Regions from separate parts of the Streptococcus pluranimalium genome, predicted to be linked through region 1. Evidence: predicted binding sites of a transcription regulator. Region 1 holds the regulator's gene; the other holds the start of a gene.
The links. The regulator Rex, encoded in region 1, represses fermentation and respiration genes when NADH is low (regulators of the CRP and FNR family bind a similar motif). The targets are predictions, from matches to a motif close to TTGTGAANTANTTCACAA.

Region 1 (9,946 bases):
CAACAAGCCTAAGAAAATTCTTTAACATCATTCCGTTAAGTGGAAATTAGGCAAAAAACATTTAAAACATAAAACGGCTTAGAATGACGCTATTAAGAAACGTTCATTCCAAGTCGTTTTAGTTAGACCTTACTTACTACTCTTTTCATGATAAGTCACTAATCTTAATCTATTCTAAGCAAGACCTCTTCAATCTGTTGGCAATGTCGTTCGTATTTTGTGGTAACTGTAACTGTTTCCCGAGTTCCTCTTTACTTTCATCAACCAAAAGCCCTGGAGCTTCCGTTGCCATTTCAAAAATAACTTGACCGGGCTCTCTAAAATAAATAGACTTAAAATATTTTCGATCTCTAAGAATTGTCACATCTCGTCCCTCGTCTATCAGAAATTTTCTCCAAGCCTCTTCCTCAATCTCATCTAATACCGACCGAGCAAAATGATGAACCGTTCCCACACCCCATATACCAGCCGGCGATACGAATTGCTCAATGAGTAGCTCCTCATATCTTTTTCCAGGAATCTTTAGGTAAAAATGCTCTTCATCCTCACTTACAGCAAGAAATCCCATAGTCTTTCCCAAAAATTCTTTTGACGCTTGTGGCTGACTAGAGTAAATGCTAAGTCCATGAAAAGCTTGTATTTCAGGATTGTTTGATATTTGTGCCGAAACAATTAATGCTAGCTCAAGTTGGTCAAAATCATTGAAATAAAGTGCTTTATCTTGAAACCAATAACCTTTCTTAGTTTTGATACCGAAAGATTTTAGGTGATTTTCCCAATAGTCCAGTTGGTTAATGGGAACCCTAAAAGCTATTTTCCCCACTTGACCACTCCCTTTGTGACCTGTTTGAAGTTGTTGTGGAAAGAAAGTTATCAGAGGACCAAGCAGAGCCGATTGACTTCCAAAGTAAAGATGATAACCGATTTTATCATCAAAATTGACTGTTTTTTTGACCAGTCGTAATCCAAGAATTTTTCTATAAAAGGACAATACCTTTTCCAAATCGCCAACCATAGCACTAATGTGATGTATTCCCCTAATGGCTTGCATGATTGCTCCTTGCTCTCCACTTTGTTTTAACATTACTTTATCACTAATTAGTTTTATTTTCTATTAATTAATAACCAGTTCCTTAAGCAGTAACTCTCCATGTATTTTTCTTCCTTTTTTTGGTAAAATAAAAAGGAATTAATAAATTAAGGAGTATTTTGTCATGGCACAAAAAAACGCCACCCCTCAAATGAAACTTTTTTCATTGACATCAAACAATGACATCGCTGAAAAAATTTCGGAAGCCTCTGGAATTCCTCTTGGAAAAGTGTCTTCTCGTCAATTCTCAGATGGTGAGATCATGATTAATATTGAAGAGAGTGTTCGTGGAGATGATATCTATATCATTCAATCTACTAGTTTTCCAGTTAATGATAATCTTTGGGAATTGCTCATCATGATTGATGCTTGTAAGCGTGCAAGTGCCAACTCTATTACTGCTGTAATGCCATATTTTGGTTATTCACGTCAAGACCGTGTTGCTGCTTCTCGTGAACCTATCACGGCAAAACTAGTAGCCAATATGTTAGTTAAGGCAGGAGTTGATCGTATTGTAACCCTTGATCTCCATGCTGTTCAAGTCCAAGGATTCTTTAACATTCCAGTTGATAACTTATTCACTACTCCTTTATTTGCAGAACACTACATCAATAAAGGCTTCTCTGGAGAAGATATTGTTGTCGTTAGTCCAAAAAATTCTGGTATTAAGCGCGCTCGCAGCCTAGCTGAATATCTTGATGCCCCTATCGCTATTATTGACTATGCTCAGGAAGACGATAGTCATCGAGAAGAAGGCTACATCATCGGTGATGTTTCTGGTAAAAAAGCTATTCTTATCGATGATATTCTAAATACTGGTAAAACTTTTGCAGAAGCAAGTAAAATTGTTAAACGCGGAGGCGCTACTGACATTTATGCTGTAGCCAGTCATGGTCTCTTTGCTGGAGGTGCTGCTGATATTTTAGAAGCTGCTCCTATCAAAGAAATTCTTTTAACAGACTCTGTTTTGTCTAAAGAACGTGTGCCGCAAAATGCTAAATATATCACTGCTAGTGATTTATTTGCAGATGCTATCGTTCGTATTCAAGAAAGACAACCACTCAGCCCACTCTTTACATTTCATCACAACGAGGATTAAGATATTTTGATTTATTTGGATAATGCTGCAACCACTCCCTTAACAGAAGCCGTTATTGCTGAAATGACAGCAGCGATGGCTCTTCAGTTGACTAACCCGTCAAGTATTCACGCACATGGACGATTAGCTAGTCAAAAATTAAGAGAATACCGACAGACCATCGCAGCAATGATGAAAACATCTCCAAATAATATTATATTTACCTCTGGTGGCACTGAAAGTAACAATACTGTTTTAAAAGGCTACGCTTTAGCTCATCAGCATCAAAGAAAACATATTATCACTTCTGCTATCGAACATCACTCTGTTCTCCATACCTTGTCTTACTTAGAAGAACGTTTTGGTTTTGATGTCACCTATCTACAGCCAGTCAATGGTACCATAGGTCCTGAAGAAGTTCGCTCTGCCTTACGTGATGATACGATTCTCGTCAGTCTCATGTACGCCAATAATGAAACTGGTGACCTCCTTCCTATTGCTGATATCGCTTCTCTATTGAAAGAGCATCCTGCTGCCTTCCATGTTGACGCTGTACAAGTAGCAGGAAAGATAGCTCTTGAACCAGAGGCACTTGGTATTGATTTTATGTCCATATCAGCTCATAAATTTCATGGTCCTAAAGGCGTGGGTATCCTCTATCATCACCAAAAACAGTTTGATTCCTTGTTACATGGTGGCGAGCAAGAAAGCAAACATCGTGCGAGTACAGAAAATCTTATTAGTATTGCAGGGATGGCTAAAGCATTAGCAGATGCCCAAAACAATCTTGCCAATAATTGGTCTAAAGTCAGTCACCTAAAAGAAACCTTCTTAGAGCATCTTGATGGACTGAACTATTATCTCAATACGAATGAATTGGCTATGCCACATGTCGTTAACATTGGATTCCCAGGTGCTAATAATGGCATCTTATTAACTCAACTTGACCTACAAGGCTATTCCGTTTCAACAGGCTCAGCATGCACAGCAGGAACTGTCGATCCCAGTCATGTTTTAGCTGCTAAATATGGAGATAACTCTCCAAGACTTCAAGAATCAATCCGTATCAGCTTTTCAGAATTGAATACCGAAGATGAGGTGATCGGATTAGCGCATTTATTAAAATCATTATTAGGAGATAACTAATGGCTTTTGAACAATCCATTTCACTTAAAGACTGTCGCTACACTTATGCAATTGATCCCAACATCAAAAAATATGCCCTTAAAGATTTAACCTTTTCTGAAAATAAGGTTGGTCACCTTGAATTGAGCCGTATTTTAGAAGAACTGCCTAATTCTGGTGTTGGTTTTCTCTTAAAAATTGTTATCCATAAGGATTTGACAGGTTTTAAATTAAACATCACTGATCAGTCTGGTCTCCGCCTCGTTAACATCTTTAAATCTGAAGATCACAAAATTCTTCAAGATAAGTTCTATTTCCTTATGGATAGTCTTGTTGAACGTCATGTATTTACCAAAATAGAACAATAGGAGGCTAGCATGTTAACCATCACTTACCTTAATGATGCTAAACAAGAAAAAGAAATCAGCTATGCTAATTATGATGCTTATCGCCAAGCACAAATGGCTTGTATGATTGGGATTGCTGATCATTTCACTGTTACTAAAGTTATTTATAAGGATCAGACAATTGATTACACAGGTAACTTTGGCAATCTCTTTTATAGCTTAGAGAAACAAAATCTCGATTAATAACCTCTTAAGAGAGTAAGATAGCTTCTTAGATTTTTAAGAAGTCATCATACTCTCTTTTTATGATAATCACTTATTCTATTACCCTTTTGCTTGGGCTTCTATGAATGAATACTGTAGTCAAATGAATTAACTGTCAGACGAGATTGCATATGAGTCAAGCGAAGATTATCCCATAGAGTACTATGTGTTTCTAGTCATGATATATCAAAGTTAATTCAAAAGATTATCATCTCAAACGTAATGCTTTTCACTAAACTTACTTAACTAAACGGTGATATTAGCAGGCCATTTAGTGATTTCATCTAAAAATGATTACTATAATCATCTATTTTATATCTAAAGGAGAGTACTCGACTAAGTTATAAGGACACCATCTTCCCTCTATCATCAAGTCTTTGATAAAACTGCTATCTCCAGATAAAGGATTGTCAATTCCTTCTGAGCCCTCCCCTTGTAACAATTTCAGACATTAAAGTTGCATTTTTCACAAGGATTATTTAAAATAGGTAAGTAAAATGATTAAAACAAGTGATGTATTGTTTAAGCTCAAGATACATCTTAGAAAAGGAGACAGCCATGTCTGTTGAAAAAACTATTCCTAAAGCGACAGCCAAACGCTTATCACTGTATTACCGTATCTTTAAACGTTTTAACACTGATAATATCGAAAAAGCAAGCTCTAAACAAATCGCAGATGCTATGGGAATTGACTCTGCTACTGTCCGTCGTGACTTTTCCCATTTCGGTGAGTTAGGGCGTCGCGGTTTTGGTTACGATGTCAAAAAACTCATGAATTTCTTCGCTGATATTCTTGATGATCACTCTACAACTAATGTTACTCTTGTTGGTGTTGGTAATATTGGTCGTGCCCTTATGCACTATCGCTTCCATGATCGCAACAAGATGCAAATTGCTATTGCTTTTGATCGTGATGATAATGATATCGTTGGAACAAGCTCTCCAGACGGTATTCCAATTCATGGTATCTCTACTATCAAAGAAACTCTCAAGGATACAGATATTGAAACAGCTATCCTTACTGTTCCAAGCCTCCAAGCCCAAGAAGTTGCAGATCAGTTGGTAGAAGCTGGTATTAAGGGTATTCTAAGCTTTTCACCTGTTCACTTATCTGTACCAAAAGATGTTGTTGTGCAATATGTTGATTTGACAAGTGAGTTACAAACACTTCTTTACTTTATGAATCAAAAACAAAACTAGTCCATGACTAAGCAACCCATTATAGGAATAGCTGGTAATCGTCGTGTCAATCCTGAAAATGGTTTACTAAGAGACTATGTTCCTCATGGTTTTGTCGAGGGTGTAAAAAGGGCTGGTGGTTTACCACTCATTTTACCGATTTCTGATACTGACACAGCTCGGCAGTATATATCTATGGTTGATAAACTTATTTTACCTGGTGGCCAAAATGTTAATCCTGCTCTCTACGGGCAAGAAAACCAGGCTAAAAATAATGATGACTTCTTTGAAGAGCGAGATCTATTTGAAATCGCTCTTCTTGCTGAAGCTCTAAAACAACAAAAGCCCATATTCACTGTTTGTCGAGGAACTCAGTTGATGAACGTTGCTCTTGGCGGTAGCCTCCATCAAGATATTGAAAATCATTGGCAGGATGATCCCGCTGACTATTTGACACAGGAAATGCTTGTTAAAGAAGGAACGCCTCTTCGAGCTATCTATGGTGAAAGAAATACCATTAACTCATTTCACCATCAAAGTATTGATCATCTGGCTAGTGAGTTAGAAGTCATTGCCCAAGATCCAAAAGATGGCACTATTGAAGCTGTCCAATACAAGCATCAAAAAGTGCCTTATCTGGGTGTCCAATGGCATCCTGAATTGTTAATCAATAGCCGCCCAATTGACCAAAGCCTGTTTGACTTTGTGGTCAATGAACTCTAAAGAAGGTCTGATTCTTCACGAAAACTGAAATAGTCTTTCTGTCCGATAATCAGATGATCTAAGAGTATCATGCCCATATCGTCACAACAACGTTTTAATTTTTCTGTAAAACGTAAATCATTTTCACTCGGTTCTACTGTACCAGAAGGATGATTATGCACTAAAATCATTGACGTTGCCATATTTTTACAAGCATAATACAAAATCTCGCGAGGTTCGGCAACTGATCGTCTGACCGTACCGATAAAAATAGTACGCTGTTCAATAATACGATTTTGTGTATCAAGATAAAGAACAACAAGATGTTCTTGCTTCTCTCTACCAATCTCTATCATCATTTTTCTAGCGACTTGTTGGCTCCCTGTCATCCTCTCTGAGCGTTTTTTCTCAGACGCCTGGATTCTTTTTGCTAACTCAAGCATGGCTTTTAGTTCTGTTGATTTTGCTTGTCCAATGCCATGAATTTCCTGAAGTTCTTGGAGCGACAGGTCGTGCAACTCTGCTAAACTATCAAGCTCAGACAAAATTGATTGAGAAAGAGCCATAACAGGCTCTTTTTTAGTACCTGTCCTTAATACTATCGCTAATAATTCTTGATTGCTAAGTTTTTCAGCCCCTAATTGCACCAGACGTTCACGGGGTAATAAAGCTTCTTTTGGAATGGTAATGTCATACATACAATTGAACCTCTTATCATTTGATTATCCTATCTATATATTCGTAAAACTATCAAAAAAGCTAGTCAAAAAACTTAAAAAACAAAAAATAGCTTAGAATGACGTTACCACGCAACGTTGATTCTAAGCTATTTTAAATGATTTAACTGCTAATAGAAAGTTTTTCAAATTTCCTATTGATTTGATTGTAATATTAATAATGCGGTGGTCTAACTTGTCTAGTAGGCACTTCTTGTCTCTTTTGTCTTGCTCTTACATTATCCTTAAGGACTTGATAGAGCGTTCCAGCAAGCGGCACAGCAACTAGCATTCCTGAAATACCACTAACAGCACCACCAACTGTTATCGCTAAAAGTACCCACATTCCTGGAAGACCGATTGAATTACCAACGACTTTAGGATAGATGAGATTGCTCTCCAACTGTTGCAAGATGACTAAAAAGATAATAAAGAAAACAGCCGATTGAAACGATTCTGTAGCTATTAAAATAAAGCCAACTCCTGCGCCGATAAAAGCACCTACAATTGGTATCAAAGCTGTAAAGGCAATCAATACTCCTACAGTAACAGCATAAGGAAAGCCTAGGATAAACATTCCAATCGCAGTTAGCGTCCCTAAAATAATAGCCTCTACAGTCTGTCCAACAAAAAAGTTATGAAAACGATCATGGAGAATCTCAGTTAAGTAAAAAATGTTTGACGCCCATTTACCTGTATAAACTTTGGTCAAAGTTCCTGCTTGACGAATCAAGATTTCCTTTTTTGCCAAAACATAGATAGAGAAAACAAAACTGACAAAAACATTGATAATCGTTGAAGCGATATTCGAAACAGAGGTCACGATATTCGTCAAGACTGATAATAACTGATTAGTGATTTGCTGGGTATATTTAGAAATGGTTGAGCTGATATCTGAATGTTGACCAAAAATATCCAGTATTCGATCAATCACCTTATTATCATTCAGTTCCGAAATGATTTTTGAAACAGCATCTGTATCAACTTTTAAGAGTAACTGTAGGCTTGATATTAAATCTGGAATAACAATTGAAAAAATCCAAACGATCACTAAAATAAATGTTAGATATGCCAAAAGCATAGTAATGCCACGCTTAAACCTTACTAGAAAAGGCCATTTGATGAATCGCTCAAACCATGTTTCATAAGGATACATCACAAGGTTGATAATATAAGCAATACCTGCACCAACTAAAAAAGGATTTAAAGCGTTCCAAAAAGTCTTGATCAGACTAGCACTATTTTCCCAATTTCGGTAAATACCAAAACAGAGAAAGAAAGTAAGGACAATATAACCTACTTCTTTTTTTGTTATTTTCACAATTTCTCCTTTAACTATCTAAATAAGGTTTCAACTGTTCAGCTATAATGGCATAACCTTTTTGACTTAAATGCAAACCATCTGTTGTAAACTCGTCAGCCAAGTTCCCCTCCTCATCCAATAAATGGGGATAAAGGTCAATATATTCTGCTAGAAGTTGTCCTTCAAATTGACGATTTAAAACCTGGATATCATGGTTATTTCGCATTTTTACCTTTGCCTGATACTCCTTTTTATGACTGACTGGCAAGATTGACAAGAGATACACCTTAGTCGCAATGGATTCAAACTGAATGGTCTGCAAAATGATCTCAATATTTCTAAAGATATGCTCATCATCATAGCCAAGACCCAGATCGTTCGTTCCAATTAAAATAAATAGCTTATCAGGGTCTAGGGCTAAGACCTGTTCTTTAAGATGGTCTTTTAGCCAATTCGTATCGGTGCCAGCAATACCTCTATTTAAAAGAACTTGGTCACGTCCCAAAAATTTCTTTAAGGGAAAAAATTCAATTATCGAATCTCCCGTAAAAACAATAGCATCTTTAGGATCTCGATCATTAGCTGCTTGATAGTCTCCCAACTTTTGTTGGTGATATTTAGCCAACTCAGGTCTAATTACTTCAATCATTATTTCTACTCCTAGGCATCATAACTCGTTTCATTATACCTTTTTTCTTATAAAAAATCATCTCATAGTCAATGCGAAATCAATCAAAAAGGATTGCCTAGCAATCCTTTCGACTTATTTGATTAACTCATAAATACCTTCTGCATAAATAGCAGCTGCTGTGAAGAGTTCTTCAACATCTGAAAATTCGTTGGCTTGGTGCATGGTATCGATAGAATCTGGGAATAGAGCACCAAAGGCAACTCCACGTTCCAAGAGTCGACCGAATGTACCTCCGCCGATCACTTGCTCATGCCCTTTTAGACCAGTATGCTTTTCATAAACACTTAGGAGTGTTTCCACTAATGGATCGTCAGCAGATACATAGTGAGGTGCTTGATCATGATCTGACAAGGTCACTTTTTCAACACCAGCAATTTTTTCAAGACCAGCTTTAAGGACTTGAGCATCCGTTCCTTTAGGGTAACGGAAGTTAAGTGCAATAGTATTATCTCCTTCTTCTTTCAGGAATGAGAAGACACCAGCATTCATGCTAACAGAACCCATCTTGTCATCTGTATGAGCTAAACCAAGTTTCTCAGCTTCAAAGTCTTCGTGAAGGATATTAGCTGTTACATCAATAAAATCACGTGCTGCAGCTTCAAATGCCAAATCTTGTAAGAATTTAGCAAGGAAAGTTGCTCCATTAACACCTTTATAAGGCATTGAGCCGTGGGCAGATTTTCCATTAATCGTGATTGATACATTAGCATCACTGTCTTGCGCAATCTCACCTGTCAAGTTATTCTCAGCATTGAAGGCACGAAGTTTTTCAGACAAGTCTTCAAAGTCGATGTCACCTGAAATAAGAGCTGTTGCTGACTCAGGAACCATATTTTCACGGAGACCGCCTTCAAATTTATGAAGGACAACAGCACCATTATTATCACCTGAGAAGTGAAGGTATTCTGTGATATTACCTTTTTCACCGTTGATGATCGGGAATTCAGCATCTGGAGAAAAACCAAAATCAGGTTTTGCGACACCAGCGTGCTCAAAGTAATAGTCCATATCAGCCCAACCAGACTCTTCATCAGTACCAACAACAAAGCGAACTTTTTTAGATACTGGAAGACCAAGTTCTTTAATGATTTTAAGACCATAATAACAAGCCATAGTTGGCCCTTTGTCATCGGATGCTCCACGCGCATAAAGACGACCATCTTTGATAACAGGTGTATACGGATCAGTATCCCAGCCAGAGCCTGCGGGAACAACATCAAGGTGACCGAAAATCCCCATGACCTCATCGCCGTCACCAAACTCAAACTCGCCAGCGTAGTTATCGATATTACGTGTCTTGTAGCCATCACGCTTAGCAATCTCTAAGAAAGCTTCCAAAGCCTTAACTGGACCAGGACCAAATGGATGCTTCTCATCAGCTTGACTATCATCACGCTCAGAATTGATACTCAAAAGCGTAAACAAATCCGCCATCATATCCTCACGACGTT
Region 2 (9,946 bases), 970 kb from region 1:
AGCAGCCCGCTAAAAAATAAAGCACAAAACAATGTCAAGCAGGCGAAATACCTTGTTTGGCATTGTTTTTTATTTGGAAAATTCATTATCTCAAGACGATAACTAGCTTGAGTAATGGATATTTTTCAAAAAAGTTAAGAAAATACTTGCAATATTGTGTGTTTGAGTTTATACTAAGTTCATAGGTTAATTAGTCAACTAATTAACCATAAAACTAGATTGATGTTTAAGAGAAAAAAGGAAGGTGACTATGTGAACGAAGCAATACCCATTTACATGCAAATCTCACAGATGATTGAAGATGACATTTTAAGCGGGCATTTCAAGGTTGATGATAAGGTACCATCTACCAATGAATTTGCCAAGATGATGCAAGTCAATCCTGCAACGGCAGGTAAGGGGCTTAACGATCTAGTTGATCAAGATATTCTATATAAAAAAAGAGGAATGGGCATGTATGTAACAGCAGAAGCTAGAGATTTGATTATTGCAAAAAGGCAACAAGCTTTTAGTCAGCAAATGCTTCCCGCCTTTTTACAAGAAGCCAAACGATTAGATATTTCACTGGATCACTTGATTGAGATGATTAAGGAGGAGAAGAATGCTTAAGTTAGAAGAGATTACTAAAAAGTATGGCCGAAAAGTTGTTTTGCAACAGATTAATTTAGAATTTAAAGATCAGGCAGGCGTCTACGGTCTCTTAGGACGCAATGGTGTTGGGAAAACAACCATGATGAAATTGATAAATGACATGATTGCTTCGTATGATGGTCGTGTTAGCACCAGCTTTGATCTAGCCCACATCGTCTTTGTAACAAGTGATGTGTCTGATTATAATAGTGTTTTTCAAGGGAAAATCACAAAACTAATCTGCTATTATGAAAACATGTATCCAAAGTTTGATGCTCATTATGCCGAAGAACTTCTAGCTCGCTTTAATCTTGATCCAAAGCTTAAAATCAAGAAACTATCAACAGGTAATAAAACATTGGTTTACAATATTTTGGGGTTAGCAACTCGAGAAACGGTTACCGTCTTTGACGAGCCTACGAATGGTCTTGACTCCGTCAACCGTCAGAAGTTCTTTGACGCTATGTTAGAGGATTATGCGCAACATCCTCGTCTCATTATCTTGTCAACGCACTTGATTCAAGAAGTGGAAAACTATTTGACCCATGTCATTATGCTTAAAGAGACTGCTTTATTGGTTGATGCTAATATTGAGGATGTTCAAGCTAGGGCAGTTCGCTTAACGAATGCAGAACTTCCTAACAAATATATCCTTAATCAACGTCAACTGGGAAGCACGACAGAAACTTATCTCTTTGATACGATCACTGAGGAAGATATCCGAGAAGTGACTGGACAAGGTGGACAAGTCGGTTATTACGACCTACAGACACTCTTTAATTATCTAGTGGAGGACTAATCATGAAACGAACGTTAAAACTACGAGGTATGCAACTTTTAGATCATTTAAAAATAGCTGCACTGATTATGCTTGTCTTTGCACTTATTGCAGCTTCATTTACAGTGCTAGCCCTCCTTTTTGGTGATAATAGCACCTTTGATATCCAAACCAATTCATGGATTAATGGCACCGTACAGTTTATATCCAGTATCTTCTCTCTTTGGACAATCATTGTCTTTTTTACAGATGGGATGTCAGACTTTGACTCAGCTTTGCGATTTGGTAATAAACGCAAGAACTACTTCATTGCTAATTTCTTCATTTACGCTATTATTACCGCAGTGTCGAACTTCTTCACCTTGTTTGTTGATGACAATCGTTTCCCCTCTTGGCAGGATTTCTTGTCAGGATTCGGGACTAGTTTTGCTGGTTGTTTTGCTATTGCTATCTTTAGCTTTGCTATTTACAAATGGGGGTGGAAAGTACTCTTCATCCTTCTTGCTATCAATTTCTTGGGTGGAATAGCAGTAGCCATGTTTGGTTTAATATTGCATGATAGTTTGCCAGTAATCTTTGAAACCCTGTCACAGTTACCAGACTATGCCTACCAGGGCATTGGAGTTTTAATCTTACTAGCGCTTATCTCAGTTTATTATTGGATTATTGCTAAAGTCGAAGTGAAATAATACCTTAATCTAGGCTTCATGATGCCAGCATAGTGTTGGTGTTGTCATAAGGTTTTTAGAGTTTGGAAAATCCTTTAGAAGCAGATACCTCGTGTGATTGATGTAAAAGGCTCTTAAGTTAGGACAAAGGCATCATTGAAAATAAGGAGTAGTTTAATGACTAATATAGTGGTGATAGTAATCATTGCGGGTGTTATTGGTCTACAAACTATTGCTGGCTATTTTGGCAACAAGTACTTGGGATTTATTCTACCTATCTTGTTTATCGTAATCGTTCTTTATCTGTTTTTAAGAGGGAATTTAACTTTCTCAGTTAGAGATATCTTAATGCCTCTTGTTGGGATTCTTTCCTTAGCCATGATTTATGAAAGAGCGGATAAGGCAAGACAGTTGAAACAGAAACGCTAGTAACAAATGAGCCTTATAATGATAGTTGTTGCAAAAACTTGAAGCCATCTAGCTTGTAGACTTCAATATTTTGTGAGTTCAAGTAAAGAAACTTAAATGTGATAGTCGATAAGCTAGTGCTATTTCTGATGTGGATAACTCCTCCTAATTATTTGGGAGGGGTTTTACTTTTAGAAAAATGCAAACCTCCTAAAACTTTTTAGGCAAAGAAGAGAAAAAAAAACAAAAAGTTTGAAAAAAAGTTCACAAAAATACTTTACAAGGAAATTTATTGTGATATAATTAACATATAAACAAATTGTGAAACTTTTAACAAAATAAAGTGTTATATTTTAAAGGAGTTTATTATGGCGACTAAAACAGTTGAAGTAACAGAGACAGTTCAAAAATCAAATACACAAGAAGTTATTGATCGCTTGGCTGAACAAGCGGTTGTCGCTTTGGATGCAATGGCAGATTTCACACAAGAACAAGTGGATCACATTGTTCACCAAGCTGCGATTGCTGCGCTTGACAAACACATGCTTTTGGCTAAGATGGCTGTTGATGAAACTGGTCGTGGTGTTTATGAAGATAAAGCTATTAAAAACATGTACGCTTCAGAATATATCTGGAATGCCATCAAAGATAACAAAACAGTAGGTGTCATTTCAGAAGATAAAGAAGCAGGGCTTGTTTCTATCGCAGAGCCAGTCGGCGTTATCTGTGGGGTAACACCAACAACTAACCCTACATCAACAACAATCTTTAAAGCTCTTATCGCTTTGAAAACACGTAACCCAATCGTGTTTGCCTTCCATCCATCAGCTCAACAATCATCTGCTGAAGCAGCCCGTATCGTTCGTGATGCCGCTATTGAAGCGGGAGCACCTGAACATTGTGTACAATGGATTGAGGAACCATCTATTGAAGCAACAGGACTTTTGATGAATCACCCTAAAGTAGCAACAGTTCTTGCGACTGGTGGACCTGGCATGGTTAAAGCAGCTTACTCAACTGGTAAACCTGCCCTTGGGGTTGGTGCTGGTAATGTGCCGTCTTACATCGCAGCAGATGCTAAAATTAAACGTGCTGTTAACGATATTATCGTTTCAAAATCATTTGATAATGGAATGATTTGTGCTTCAGAACAAGCAGCTATCGTTGATGAGGAAGTTTACGATGATGTTAAAGCAGAATTTGAAGCTCATCAATGTGTTATCATCTCTAAAAAATCAGACCTTGAAAAACTAGAAAAGGCAGTCCTTAATGAAGCAAAAACAGCCGTTAATGCAAAAATTGTTGGTAAATCAGCAGAAGAAATTGCTAAATTAGCAGGCTTGAAAGTGCCTAAAGGAACAAAAATTATCCTTGCTGAAATCAAAGATGCTGGACCAGATTACCCGCTATCACGTGAAAAATTATCACCAGTTCTTGCCCTTATCAAATCAAAAGGTGTCAAAGACGGTTTTGATAAAGCAGCAGCTATGCTTGATCTTGGTGGACTTGGTCACACCGCTGTTATTCATACTGAAGACGAAGACCTTCAAATCCAATATGGTATTCGTATGAAAGCATGTCGTGTACTTGTTAACTCACCATCAGCTGAAGGTGGTATCGGTAACATCTACAATGAAATGATTCCATCATTGACACTAGGCTGTGGTTCATACGGTCATAACTCAATTTCACACAACGTGGGGGCATTCGACTTGATTAACGTTAAGACATTGGCAAAGCGTCGCAATAACATGCAATGGTTCAAATTGCCACCAAAAGTTTACTTTGAAAAAAATTCAATCACTTACCTTCGCCAAATCAAAGCTGAAAAAGTGATGTTGGTCTGTGACCCTGGTATGGTGCAATTCGGTTACGCTGATCTTGTTCGTAAACAATTGGCACTTAACCCTAATAATCCAAGAGTAGAAGTCTTCTCAGACGTTGAGCCAAACCCATCAACAAACACTGTTTACAAAGGTCTTGAATTGTTCAACAACTTCCAACCAGACACAATTATTGCTCTCGGTGGTGGTTCAGCGATGGATGCTGCCAAAGCCATGTGGATGTTCTTTGAAAATCCAGATGTTAGCTTCTTTGGCGCCAAACAAAAATTCCTTGATATCCGTAAACGTACTTACAAGATTCCTTACGCAGAAAAAACAACCTTCATCTGTATCCCAACAACATCTGGTACAGGGTCAGAAGTAACACCATTTGCAGTTATTACTGACAGTGACGACCATACTAAGTACCCACTTGCTGATTATGCCTTGACACCTGATATCGCTATTGTTGACCCAGCGCTTGTCATGAGTGTACCGGCTAGTGTTACAGCTGATACTGGTATGGATGTCTTGACTCATGCTATCGAATCATACGTATCAGTTATGGCTAGTGACTATACGCGTGGACTCTCACTTCAAGCCATTAAATTGGTCTTTGAAAACCTTGAAACATCTGTTAAAAAAGCAACAGAAGAGTCACGTGAGAAAATGCATAATGCTTCAACAATGGCAGGTATGGCCTTCGCCAATGCCTTCCTAGGTATCTGTCACTCAATCGCCCACAAAGTTGGTGGTGAATGGGGCATCCCTCACGGACGTACCAATGCTATTCTCTTGCCGCACATCATTCGCTACAATGCTAAAGATCCTCAAAAACATGCTATGTTCCCTAAATATGACTTCTTCCGTGCGGAAAAAGACTACGCAGACATTGCACGCTTCATGGGATTCAAGGGTAAAAATGATGCTGAATTAGCAGAAGAACTTGCTCGTCGTGTCTACGAACTTGGAAAAGCAGTTGGTATTGATATGAACTTCAAATCACAAGGAGTTAAGAAAGAGCAGTTGAAAGCAGATGCTGATCGCCTTGCTGAAAAAGCTTACGAAGATCAATGTACGACAGCTAATCCTAAAGAGCCACTCATCTCTGAACTTAAGGAAATCATTGAAATTGCCTATGATTATAAAGGAAAATAGAAAGATCCTTTTATGTTAGAAAAAATTTATGGATATGTAGCCTTTGTCTGGCTAACCCTGTCTAACGAAAGTCTTCGATAACAATAGAAAAAATCTCCGTAAACGTGCCTTTATGGCACGTTTTTTAATGGTAAGGCTTACCAAAATTTTTAGAACTTGTTATAATAGATAAAAGAAAAGGAGATACTTATGAAAAAAGAAGATTGGCTAGAGTATTACGAAACCGTTTATGGAGAGACTCCAAGTGATGATGTCGTTGCAGCAGCTCGTCAAGCAGGTGAGTTTTCAGAAGAAGATGAGGTTAGTAGTGGTGAAGCTGTAGTAGTTGATCAGACCGAAGTCAACTCAGGTGTTGTTTATCCTCAGGAAGAGCAAACGGTACCACTGATAACTGAAGCACCTATTGTCAATCAGCAGGGACCAACAAAACAACCATTTTTCAAGCAGAAAAAATTCTGGTTATTTGGTGGTGTAGGTTTTCTAGTTCTAGCACTATTAGTAGGTCTTTTTCTATTAGTACGTTACCAGACTGGTCAAGTTCAAGGTTATTGGCGTAGTGCCAAATTAGAGAAAGAGCTTGTTAAAGAGATTGAAAAGAGTCTTTCGGATGTTGAAGGAGATGCTGGTATTAAGTTAGATAAAGTCTTAAAATCAGAGACAGTGGCTCTAGATATTGCTGATGATGAGGCAACGATGTTTGTTTCTTACGTGTTTGATAAAGAAGCTTTTTATACAGCTTACCAAGAATCTTTGACTAATTCAGAGTACTCGGAGTATCTTGGAGATGAGTATAAAGATTTATTGAAGGACTTCATGCCTAGCCGTAAAGAAGTAGATGAAATGGTTGATGAAATGCTAGAAAAAACTGGTAAAGAGGAAGGTTTTGACTACGATAGCAAAACAGGGAAACTTAAAGCAACCTTGTTTGAGGGTGATGTTCACCGCATTACAAGAACCATTGAAATCACAGAGATTGATAATGATGACCTAAATTTAGATGATATTGATTTAGATGAGGGCGACAAGATCAAATATCAAAAAGAAAAATCTGGGTTAGTGCTTAAGGGCAAAAAATCGAAGCATGATGTCACCTTTAAAAAAGGTAAGATTAGCTCATCAAAAGTTTATTAACAACAAATGGAGGTTGGGACGAAAATCCTAATCTCTTTATTTTTTATTAGGGAAGCAATGACCAGTATTTGGGATTTCCGCATTTCTCAGCCTGCTATACATTTTCTACTCTGAACGACTAAATTGTAAACAGTCTACCCCTACCAAGAAACTTCCTTGTAAAAGTGAGAAGTCATAGGGTCTGAAAACTTTTAAATGCTGAAAAGCAAGAGAGTAATATTCGTGTTAAAAAGGATTAGAAATAGATTGTTCTGTCTTCTTCAAGAAACTAAAGAGTCAAAGGGACTGCATTATTCTAAACAACTGTATTTGTTTCATTCTCTTTTGAAGTAGTCAGAGAAGTTTTTAGAAGATTATGTTAAAATAAATTAATAGCCATACTTGAAAAATAGCACTACAGAGAATTGGATTGATAAATCAACGATGTTTGTGATGATTGTTGACGCTAGTCACCGTGAATTTTTTATACAAAAGTGTTCAATCTTTCTGAGTGTTGACTCAAAATTCTTATCTGTTTTGGTAGAATCGCTTCACTCATAATTAGTGAGATATAACGAAGGTTTACTGCACTAACGTATGATAAGTGATACCTGCTAGCGCGATTTTATAAAGTGTTAGACTAATAAAGTATTGAATGGCAAATCTTTTGAAAAGGAAATGCTGATAATAGCCTTTAGGGAATGATAGCTTATCAGCCTATCAGGGCTATGCTTTGTTTATGAAAGATACTATGACAGTTATGGCTGCACCTTTATGAATATGTGATAACAAATGAGGAAAACTAATGACCCTAATATACCAATCAACACGTGATGAAAACAATAAGGTAACGGCTAGCCAAGCTATTCTCCAAGGCTTAGCAAATGACGGTGGCTTGTTTACTCCTCTAGCCATGCCCGATATGGCTTTGGATTTTGAAGCTTTAACACATGCTTCTTATCAAGAGGTAGCCAAGCTAGTGTTATCAGCCTTCTTGGATGATTTTACATCGGAAGAGCTAGATTATTGTATTGCTAATGCCTACGATGCTAAGTTTGACACAGAAGATATCGCTCCCCTTGTAAAGCTCAATAAGCACTACAATCTTGAACTGTTTCATGGATCAACCATCGCCTTTAAAGATATGGCTTTGTCTATCTTACCGTATCTTCTAACGACATCAGCTAAAAAACAAGGCGTTGACAATAAAATCGTTATTTTAACAGCAACTTCAGGAGATACCGGAAAAGCTGCTATGGCTGGTTTTGCTGATGTTCCAGGAACGGAAATCATCGTCTTCTATCCTAAAAATGGTGTCAGCAAGATTCAAGAGCTGCAAATGACGACTCAAAAAGGTCAAAACACGCATGTTGTGGCTATTGACGGAAACTTTGACGATGCTCAGACAGATGTTAAGCGTATGTTTAACGATGCCGATTTGCGTGCTCGTCTTCTAGAGCAGAAAATCCAGTTTTCATCAGCCAATTCAATGAATATTGGTCGTTTGGTGCCACAGATTGTTTATTATGTTTACGCCTACGCTCAATTGCTCAAAACGGGTGATATCACTAACGGCCAAGCGATAAATGTTACTGTTCCCACAGGGAATTTTGGGAACATCCTGGCAGCCTATTATGCGCGTGAGATTGGTGTACCAATCGCAAAGTTGATTTGTGCGTCAAATGAAAACAAAGTTCTGACGGATTTCTTCCAAACAAGAACCTACGATAAAAAACGAGACTTCAAGGTAACCAGCAGCCCATCTATGGATATTCTCGTATCTTCAAACCTAGAACGTCTCATTTTCCATCTGGTTGGTAATGATGCTGCTAAAACCAAAGAGCTTATGGCAGCCTTAGTTTCGAAAGGGGAATATCAACTTGATCAAGTTGACCAATCAATCCTTGATCTCTTTGAAGCAGGCTATGCCTCAGAAGCTGATACAGAAGCTGAAATCAAGAAAGTTTTCCAAGAAAATAACTATATAGAAGACCCTCATACGGCAGTAGCTTCCAGTGTTTACCGTGCTTATCGTGAACACAGCAATGATGACACACCAACAGTAATTGCCTCAACAGCTAGTCCTTATAAGTTCCCAAGGGTTGCTGTTAAAGCTGTGACGGGAGAAGATTCTGGTGATGATTTTGCAGCTGTTGACGAGTTGCATCAACTTTCAGGAGTTGTGATTCCAGCGGCTGTACGTGATCTACAGATGGCACCTGTCAGACATACGACAGTTGTTCCAACAGCAGGCATGCAGGAGGCTGTGGAAGCGTATTTGGGGGTATAACGATGCTACCTTTATTTGAACTTGCTAAACATCCTATTCTTGAAACAGAACGTCTCATTTTAAGACCTATGACCAAAGACGATTTGGAAGATTACCATGCTTTCACTTCGGATGATGATAATCTTCGCTACGCATTTTACCCTCACACTTCTATGGAAGACAGTTGGCAAGGCTTGGTTCTTTATAACCTCAAAGAACCAATCGGAAAGTATGGTATTGTTGAGAAACAGTCTAATCACTTGATTGGTAACATCAACTTTAAGCCAACGGATAGAGAGGATACTCTAGAAATCGGCTACACCTTACACCAAGATTATGCAGGACAAGGTTATATGACAGAGGCGGCTAGTGCTTTAAAAGCCTTAGCTATCGATATACCAGGGATTAGCTATTTGACGGCTGTAACTAATCATGAGAATCTAGCTAGCAAGGCTGTATTAGAAAAAATCGGTATGACCTTAATTAAACAGTACTCAGACAAGAGCTTAAGGGGACAAGATATCCTTTCAGATAGCTATCAGATAAAAGTCAAAGACTGAGATTTCTCGGTCTTTTCTTCTATAATAATGGTAAAATAATAGTTATGAAAGAAAGTAAACCATTATTGCGCATTGCTCTTCCAGCTATGGCGGAGCAATTTTTACAAATGTTAATGGGCTTCGTTGATAATTATTTAGTAGCTCAAATCGGTCTAACTGCAGTGTCAGGTGTTTCAATTGCCAATAATATCCTTGCTATTTATCAGGCACTATTTATTGCCCTAGGTGCTGGTGTATCTAGTATATTGTCACGCGATTTAGTTGTAAAAAAAGAGGAGCAAGTTAACCAGAGTATGGCTGATGCTCTATGGTTAACAAGTATAATTAGTCTCCTTTTAGGTTTAGTTTCTATAGTAGGAAATGTTTGGCTTTTAAAAGTCTTAGGAACTTCGACAATAGTTGCCCAGGAAGGTGGTCTCTATCTAGCAATCGTCGGAGGTGGTACCATTAGTTTAGGTTTATTAACCAGTATGGGAGCTATTGTCCGAGTGCAAGGCTATGTAAAACTTCCCATGGGCATTAGTATTCTGACTAACTTTCTA

Region 2: a site for Rex is predicted at 2,804-2,821, ahead of adhE (bifunctional acetaldehyde-CoA/alcohol dehydrogenase). Genes of this name have one in related genera too.

Annotation. Positions count from the first base shown of each region.
Region 1 covers NZ_CP025536.1:1,062,818-1,072,763, forward strand. The annotation lists gene C0J00_RS05480 (VOC family protein) at 170-1,084, opposite strand; gene C0J00_RS05485 (ribose-phosphate diphosphokinase) at 1,215-2,189, shown strand; gene C0J00_RS05490 (cysteine desulfurase family protein) at 2,196-3,314, shown strand; gene C0J00_RS05495 (DUF1831 domain-containing protein) at 3,314-3,661, shown strand; gene C0J00_RS05500 (DUF4649 family protein) at 3,671-3,883, shown strand; gene C0J00_RS05505 (redox-sensing transcriptional repressor Rex) at 4,463-5,104, shown strand; gene C0J00_RS05510 (gamma-glutamyl-gamma-aminobutyrate hydrolase family protein) at 5,108-5,806, shown strand; gene radC (RadC family protein) at 5,803-6,483, opposite strand; gene C0J00_RS05520 (AI-2E family transporter) at 6,677-7,822, opposite strand; gene C0J00_RS05525 (SGNH/GDSL hydrolase family protein) at 7,833-8,453, opposite strand; gene pepV (dipeptidase PepV) at 8,568-9,946, opposite strand, start outside.
Region 2 covers NZ_CP025536.1:91,557-101,502, forward strand. The annotation lists gene C0J00_RS00435 (acyltransferase family protein) at 1-20, shown strand, start outside; gene C0J00_RS00440 (GntR family transcriptional regulator) at 253-609, shown strand; gene C0J00_RS00445 (ATP-binding cassette domain-containing protein) at 602-1,429, shown strand; gene C0J00_RS00450 (hypothetical protein) at 1,432-2,097, shown strand; gene C0J00_RS00455 (hypothetical protein) at 2,254-2,505, shown strand; gene adhE (bifunctional acetaldehyde-CoA/alcohol dehydrogenase) at 2,853-5,465, shown strand; gene C0J00_RS00465 (hypothetical protein) at 5,655-6,596, shown strand; gene thrC (threonine synthase) at 7,381-8,865, shown strand; gene C0J00_RS00475 (GNAT family N-acetyltransferase) at 8,868-9,404, shown strand; gene C0J00_RS00480 (MATE family efflux transporter) at 9,449-9,946, shown strand, end outside.